DNA from 2 places in the Bradyrhizobium sp. SZCCHNS1050 genome. Region 1 is predicted to be linked to the other one. Evidence: predicted binding sites of a transcription regulator. Region 1 holds the regulator's gene; the other holds the start of a gene.
The links. Region 1 encodes PhoB, which activates phosphate uptake and scavenging genes when phosphate is short. Its sites were predicted from a motif close to TGTCATNNANCTGTCAT; they were not measured.
Positions count from the first base shown of each region.

Region 2: QX094_RS11265 (DUF2794 domain-containing protein) is a predicted target of PhoB. The motif match lies at 2,146-2,162, and genes of this name have one in related genera.

Region 1 is NZ_JAUETR010000001.1:989,283-992,855, forward strand. It holds gene QX094_RS04655 (HoxN/HupN/NixA family nickel/cobalt transporter) at 1-6, opposite strand, end outside; gene QX094_RS04660 (trypsin-like serine protease) at 183-1,499, opposite strand; gene phoB (phosphate regulon transcriptional regulator PhoB) at 1,647-2,354, opposite strand; gene phoU (phosphate signaling complex protein PhoU) at 2,371-3,087, opposite strand; gene pstB (phosphate ABC transporter ATP-binding protein PstB) at 3,118-3,573, opposite strand, start outside.
Region 2 is NZ_JAUETR010000001.1:2,486,602-2,490,174, reverse strand. It holds gene acnA (aconitate hydratase AcnA) at 1-782, shown strand, start outside; gene QX094_RS11270 (DUF1223 domain-containing protein) at 971-1,753, shown strand; gene QX094_RS11265 (DUF2794 domain-containing protein) at 2,174-2,539, shown strand; gene QX094_RS11260 (GNAT family N-acetyltransferase) at 2,585-3,112, opposite strand; gene QX094_RS11255 (Bax inhibitor-1/YccA family protein) at 3,271-3,573, opposite strand, start outside.

The DNA of each region.
Region 1 (3,573 bases):
CGTCATACTCGGACTATAGCAAGAGCCAGGCCAGTTCGGTAAAGCCCCCCGCTGCAGGCAAAAACTGCAGGAAAACGTGGGCGGCCCTTCCCGGATTGCCCTCTCGCTTGGCAACCCGCTATCCAGTCACGCACAGATCATGACCAGCGGCGGGACATCTTCTTCTCTCGCCCCTCCTTCGCTCACCGCATCGAGGCACTCTGTGCCGTGATCTCGCGCCGCACGACCGCCTCGAACTGGCTCGCGGGGGCGGCGAACATCAGCCGGGTCTCCTCGTGGAACGCCGAGAAGATGCCGACCACGGCCGGCTGTCCGCCGACGTCGGCCATGATGGGGGAGCCCGAATAGCCGAAATTGGCGAGGCAATGCACCGTCAGCAGCATCTCGTCCTTGGTCATGCCGGCGCTGCAATTGCGCTGGCCGGTCGGCGAATAGCGCCGCTCCTGGCCATAGCCGATCTCGGAGATGGTTCCGGCCGTGGTCGCAGCCTGCAATTCCTCGCGCGTCAGCGCCCTGACCTCAACCGGCTTCGACGGCAGCGCGTCCTTCAGCACGATCAGTGCCCAATCGGCGGGCGAGCGGTCGAGCGACCATCTGTCGTGCCGGGTCGGGACGAAATCGGGCGCCACGATCAGCTTGTCGGCGACCGACGATGCCGCCGGCGTGCCCCTGTTCATGCCGGCCAGGAAGCGGACGTTGCCGGGGCTGACCTGCGCCACGCCGTTGAACACGCAATGCGCCGCGGTGAGCACGACGCGCGGCGCGACCAGCGTGCCGGTGCACCAGCCGCCGGTCGAGTATTGCGCGACGGTGACGACGCCGATCGACGACGCCGGCCACGAGGTGGGATCGACGACCTCGCCGATGTGGCGGTCGAGCCCGAGCAGTTGCTCCGGACGCGGAGCGGCGATGCCGGCCTCCGCCGATTCCGGCTTCGGCCGCCAGGCCGCAATGGCACTCTGGGCCTGGACGCGCTGCGGCTCGGTCAACTTGACCCGCTGCACGTCGCGGCCGGCCGATCGCACGCCGCTACGGCCCGCCATCACCAGCCAGGCATAGCCCTGCACGACGTCCTGTTTCACACCGCGGCCGTCGAGCAGCATCAGGCCGAGCATGTATTGCGACTGGGCGAAGCCCTGCGCCGCGGCGCGGCTGAACCAGCGGCCGGCTTCGCCGTAATTGCTCGCAACACCTTCGCCGTTGACGTAGGCGATGCCGAGATAGTGTTGCGCGACAGCGAGCCCCTGATCGGCGGCCTTGCGGTACCACGCCAGCGCCTCGGCGGGGTTGCGCGGTTGGCCCCAGCCGAAGGCGTGCATGAAGCCGACGTCGAACTGCGCCCGCGCATCGCCCTTGGCGGCCAGCGGCAGCAGCCGTCGCATCGCCGCCGCATGCTGCCCGTTGCCTGCCGCCGCGACCGCGTCTTCGAGCTCGGCGGCCGTGGCGCCCGCCGCGCCGCCGAGCAGCACGGCAAGAGATATGATGATGGTCTTGATCAAGGGCGTCCGCTGGGACCGAAACATCGTGACGGGCCACGAAGCAGACACGATCAAGACGGCGGCGGCGTGGCGGAAAGCGGACCGCGATCTCCTCAATCGGGCCGCCTCGCGTCTCACACCTGCTGCGTCCTCACGCCCGATCGCCCCTTACACCTGCTCGCTCTTGGCGAAGCGATCATCGAGCGCATAACCGGCGCCGCGCACGGTGCGGATCGGGTCCTGCTCGCGGCCGGGATTGAGCAGCTTGCGCAGGCGGCCGATATGGACGTCGACGGTGCGCTCGTCGATGTAGATGTCGCGGCCCCAGACACTGTCGAGCAGCTGCTCGCGGCTGAACACGCGGCCGGGATGCTCCAGGAAGAACTCGAGCAGGCGGTATTCGGTCGGACCGAGATCGATCGGCCGCCCCGAGCGCGCCACGCGGCGTTTCTCGCGGTCGAGCTCGATGTCGCCATAGGACAGCACGGTCGCCAGCCGCTCCGGACTCGCCCGCCGCAGCAGGCCTTTCACCCGCGCCAGAAGCTCCGGCACCGAGAACGGCTTGACGATGTAGTCGTCGGCGCCGGTCGCGAGGCCGCGCACGCGCTCGCTCTCCTCCCCGCGTGCGGTGAGCATGATGATCGGCAACTGCCGGGTCTCGGTCCGCGCCCGCAGGCGGCGGCACAGCTCGATGCCGGACAGGCCCGGCAGCATCCAGTCGAGCACGACGAGATCGGGAACACGCTCCTTCAGGCGCGTGTCGGCTTCGTCGCCGCGCGCCACGGTCTCGACCTCGTAGCCTTCGGCCTCGAGGTTGTAGCGCAGCAGCGTCGTCAGCGCCTCCTCGTCCTCCACCACCAGAATTCGGGCGCCCATGTCTGAACCGTCTCTCTCAGTTGCCGGGGATCGTCGATGCGAAGCTCGTCATGTCGCCCTTCGGGCGCTTGTCCATGATCTGCTGGCCTTCGATCATATAGAACACCGTCTCGGCGATGTTGGTCGCGTGATCGCCGATGCGCTCGATATTCTTGGCGCAGAACATCAGGTGGATGCAGAACGAGATGTTGCGCGGATCCTCCATCATGTAGGTCAGGAGCTCGCGGAACAGCGAGGTGCAGATGGCATCGACTTCCTCATCGCCCTTCCACACCGTCATCGCCGCCGGCAAATCGTGCGCGGCATAGGCGTCCAGCACCGTCTTGACCTGCGACTGCACGAGATCGGTCATGTGCTCGAGCCCGCGGATCAGCTTCAGCGGATGGAAGTCGCTCTCCAGCGCCGCGACGCGCTTGCCGATGTTCTTGGCGAGATCGCCGATACGCTCCAGATCGGTCGCCACGCGCATCGCGCCGACGATCTCACGCAGGTCGACCGCCATCGGCTGTCGCCGGGCGATGGTAAGAACGGCGCGCTCCTCGATGATGCGTTGCAGCTTGTCGACCTCGGCGTCGGTGGCGACCACCTTCTGGCCGAGCGCGATGTCGCGCCGCACCAGCGCATCGACGGAATCGACGATCAGCCGCTCCGCGAGGCCGCCCATCTCCGATACCAGACGGGTGAGGTCCTGCAGATCGCTGTCGAACGCCTTGGCGGTATGTTCACTGGCCATGATGATCTCCTGAAGACAATGTCGTCGGCGTCAGCCGAACCGGCCGGTGATATAATCCTGGGTCCGCCGATCGCTCGGCGAGGTGAAGATCTTGCTGGTGTCGTCGAACTCGATCAGCTCCCCGAGATACATGAAGGCGGTCTTGTCGGAGACGCGCGCCGCCTGCTGCATGTTATGCGTCACGATGGCGATCGTATAGTTTTCGGCGAGTTCCTGGATCAGCTCCTCGACCTTGGCGGTCGAGATCGGATCGAGCGCCGAGCACGGCTCGTCGAACAGGATCACCTCCGGCCGGACCGCCACGGTACGCGCGATGCACAGCCGCTGCTGCTGGCCGCCGGACAGCGACAGGCCCGAGGCGTTGAGCTTGTCCTTGACCTCGTTCCACAGCGCGCCGCCGCGCAGCGCCTTCTCGACCCGGTCGTCCATCTCCGACTTGGAGATCTTCTCATAGAGGCGGATGCCGAAGGCGATGTTCTCGTAGAT
Region 2 (3,573 bases), 1.5 Mb from region 1:
CCTACGTGCAGAACCCGCCGTATTTCGAGGGCATGAAGAAGGAGCCCGAGCCGATCAAGGACATCGTCGAGGCCCGCGTGCTGGCGCTGTTCGGCGACAAGATCACGACCGACCACATCTCGCCGGCCGGTTCGATCAAGCTGACTTCGCCTGCCGGCAAGTTCCTCAGCGAGCACCAGGTCCGCCCGGCCGACTTCAACCAGTATGGCACGCGCCGCGGCAATCACGAGATCATGATGCGCGGCACCTTCGCCAACATCCGCATCAAGAACTTCATGCTCAAGGGTGCCGACGGCAACATTCCCGAGGGCGGCCTGACCAAGCACTGGCCCGACGGCGAGCAGATGTCGATCTACGACGCCGCGATGAAGTATCAGGAAGAGGGCGTGCCGCTGGTGGTGTTCGCCGGCGCCGAATACGGCAACGGTTCGTCGCGCGACTGGGCCGCCAAAGGTACCCGGCTGCTGGGCGTCCGTGCCGTGATCTGCCAGAGCTTCGAGCGCATCCATCGCTCCAATCTGGTGGGTATGGGCGTGCTGCCGCTCACCTTCCAAGAAGGCACGTCCTGGTCCTCGCTCGGCCTCAAGGGCGACGAGAAGGTTACCATCAAGGGCCTGCAAGGCGACCTGAAGCCGCGCCAAACCCTGACCGCCGAGATCGTCTCGGCCGACGGTGCGGCGCAGCAGGTGCCGCTGCTCTGCCGGATCGATACGCTCGACGAGCTCGACTACTACCGCAACGGCGGCATCCTGCACTACGTGCTGCGCAAGCTCGCCGCTTAACCAACGCGCGATGCGACAGTTTGGCTCACTCTGAAGTGAGTAGCGGGTGATGAAGGAGGCGGCCTATGACAAAGGCCGCCTCTTTTGCATTTTCGGTTTGTTAACTACGAGGACGGCATCGCGGATGCAGTGATGCACAGGGCGCAGCGGACGGTGGTCCAGACGGGACAGTGGCGATGAGTGGACAGATGTCGTGGTGGTCGCGCGCAGCGCTGAGTGTCTGTGCGGTCATCGCTTTCGTCCGGCCCGCTGCGTCCGATCCCCGTGCGGTGATCGAACTCTTCACCTCGCAAGGCTGTTCGTCCTGCCCGCCGGCTGACAAGATCCTCGGCGAGCTCGCCAGAGATCCTTCGGTGATCGCGCTGTCCCTGCCGATAGACTACTGGGACTATCTCGGCTGGAAGGACACGCTGGCCGACTCCCGCTTCACGGCCCGGCAGCGGGCCTATTCTCGTGCGCGCGGCGACCGCGAGGTCTATACGCCGCAGGCGGTGGTCAACGGCTCCGTGCATGTGATCGGCAGCGACCGCGAGGCGATCGAGGGCGCCATCGAGGAGACCGTCCAGGGTGGCAGCGTGATGTCGGTGCCGGTGAGGCTGTCGGTCGACGGCCAGGACCTTACTGTCTCCGTGGCCGCGGCCAACGACCAGATGCCGCGCAAGCACGGCGAGGTCTGGGTCTGCTCGATCTCGCGGGTGGTCCCGATCTCGGTCGGCCGCGGCGAGAACAGCGGCCGTGATCTGACCTATTACAACGTCGTTCGCGGTCTTCAGAAGCTGGGTGACTGGAATGGGTCGCCGGTCAGATGGAGCGTGCCGCTGGAGAAGATCGCCCGCGAGGGCGTCGATGGCACCGTCGTCTATGTGCAGGACGGCAGTCGCGACCGCCCTGGGCCGATGCTCGGGGCCGCCTTTTCCGAGTTGCCGTTGGGCGGACGGGCTTCAGCAACAGCGCGCGGTCCCGAGCGCTGATCTTCCGTCGTCCTGATCTTCGTTTTCGCTGACGTGCGTTAGGCGCGTCACGTCCGTGCGACGGCGCGTCCCGACAATCTTACGTGCAGCTCACGCCAGAAAAGCAAAAGGACCAACTTGCGTTGGCCCTTTGCCTTACTTGTGAATAGACCCGATCCTGACGACCCCGGGGGGCTGGGGGCTGAGGAATCCGGAACCGAAAGGACCGGGCCAACGCACACGAATCTTATGCCGAAGGTCGGGGGCGGTCGGTGGGCGGAAAGACGGCGCGATTATGATTCTGCTAACGATCCCGTGACGCTTGCGTGTTCGCGGAACCGACGGCCTCGCAGGCTCGGTCGAACTTCAACAACGAAAACGGCCCCTTGCGGCTTCTGCCGGATGGCGCGATCATGTCGCACCGATGACAGGAGGACGCCAATGAACCTCACGCCGGAGGACGCCGACCCCAGCGAGAACCGCGCGGCGGCGCGCAGTGCGGCCGCAGCGCCGAGCCGGGTGACGTTCGACCGCCTGGAGCTGAACCGCATCCTGAACCTCTACGGCCGCATGGTCGCCGACGGTGAGTGGCGCGACTATTCAATCGACTTCCTGCGTGACCGGGCCGTCTTCTCCGTGTTTCGCCGGGCGTCCGAGGTGCCGATCTACCGCATCGAGAAGGATCCGCGTCTCGCACGCAAGCAGGGCATGTACAGCGTGATCTCGGCCACCGGGCTGATCCTGCGCCGCGGCCACGAGCTCGAGCGCGTGCTGCTGGTGATCGCGCCGAAACCAGCCCTGGTCTGATCCCACGCGCTCCGGGTTGATCATGACCTTCCGACTGGCGCTGCCTTACGCCGGGACGTCGCTGCTCCCGGCCCCGAGCGGGCGCTGCATCATCACAGTATCGAGCCAGCGGCCGAATTTCAGGCCGACGCTCGGGTGGGTGCCGATCATCTGGAAGCCGCAGGCGGTATGCAGCCCGACCGAGCCGGAATTGGCGGAGTCGCCGATGACGGCGATCATCTGGCGAAAGCCTCCCTCCTCACAGGCGTCGATCAGCCGCCGCATCAGGCGCATCCCGATGCCGCGACGCTGGCTGGCCGGAGCGAGATAGACCGAGTTCTCCACCGTGAAGCGATAGGCAGGGCGGGGCCGGTAGGGCCCGGCATAGGCATAGCCCACCACCTCTCCGTCCAGCAGGGCAGCGAAATAGGGGAAGCCGCCGTCGCGGAGCGCCCGGAAGCGGCGCGTCATCTCCGCCAGATCCGGAGGGTCGAGCTCGAAGGTGGCCGTGCCCTCGCGGACGGCTTGGCCGTAGATGGCGGTGATGGCGGGAAGGTCGGCCTCCTGGGTGGGCCGGATTTCAATGTCGGACATGGGGGGGAAGCATACCCAGGCGGACGCGGCGATCAATCCGGCCTCGCGGCATGGCTGCCGCTGCGGCTTTGCGCCGGTCGCAATCGGGGTTTGTGCAAACGAAAAGCCCCGGCGGTGAGGCCGGGGCTTCGAAGGTCGCTCGTTCGAGCGGTTGGATATCAGTCGCGCTGTCCGAGCAACTGCAGCAGCAGCGTGAACAGGTTGATGAAGTTCAAGTACAGCGACAGGGCGCCGGTGATTGCCGCGCGCTCCGCGATGTCGCCGCCCGCGGAAGCGTAGCCGTAGATGTACTCGTTCTTCAGACGCTGCGTGTCCCAGGCGGTCAGGCCGGCGAACACGAACACGCCGATCACCGAGACGATGAACTGCAGCATCGAGCTCGCCAGGAACAGGTTCACGAGGCTCGCCAGCACGATGCCGATCAGGCCCATGAACAGGAACGAGCCCATGCCCGTCATGTC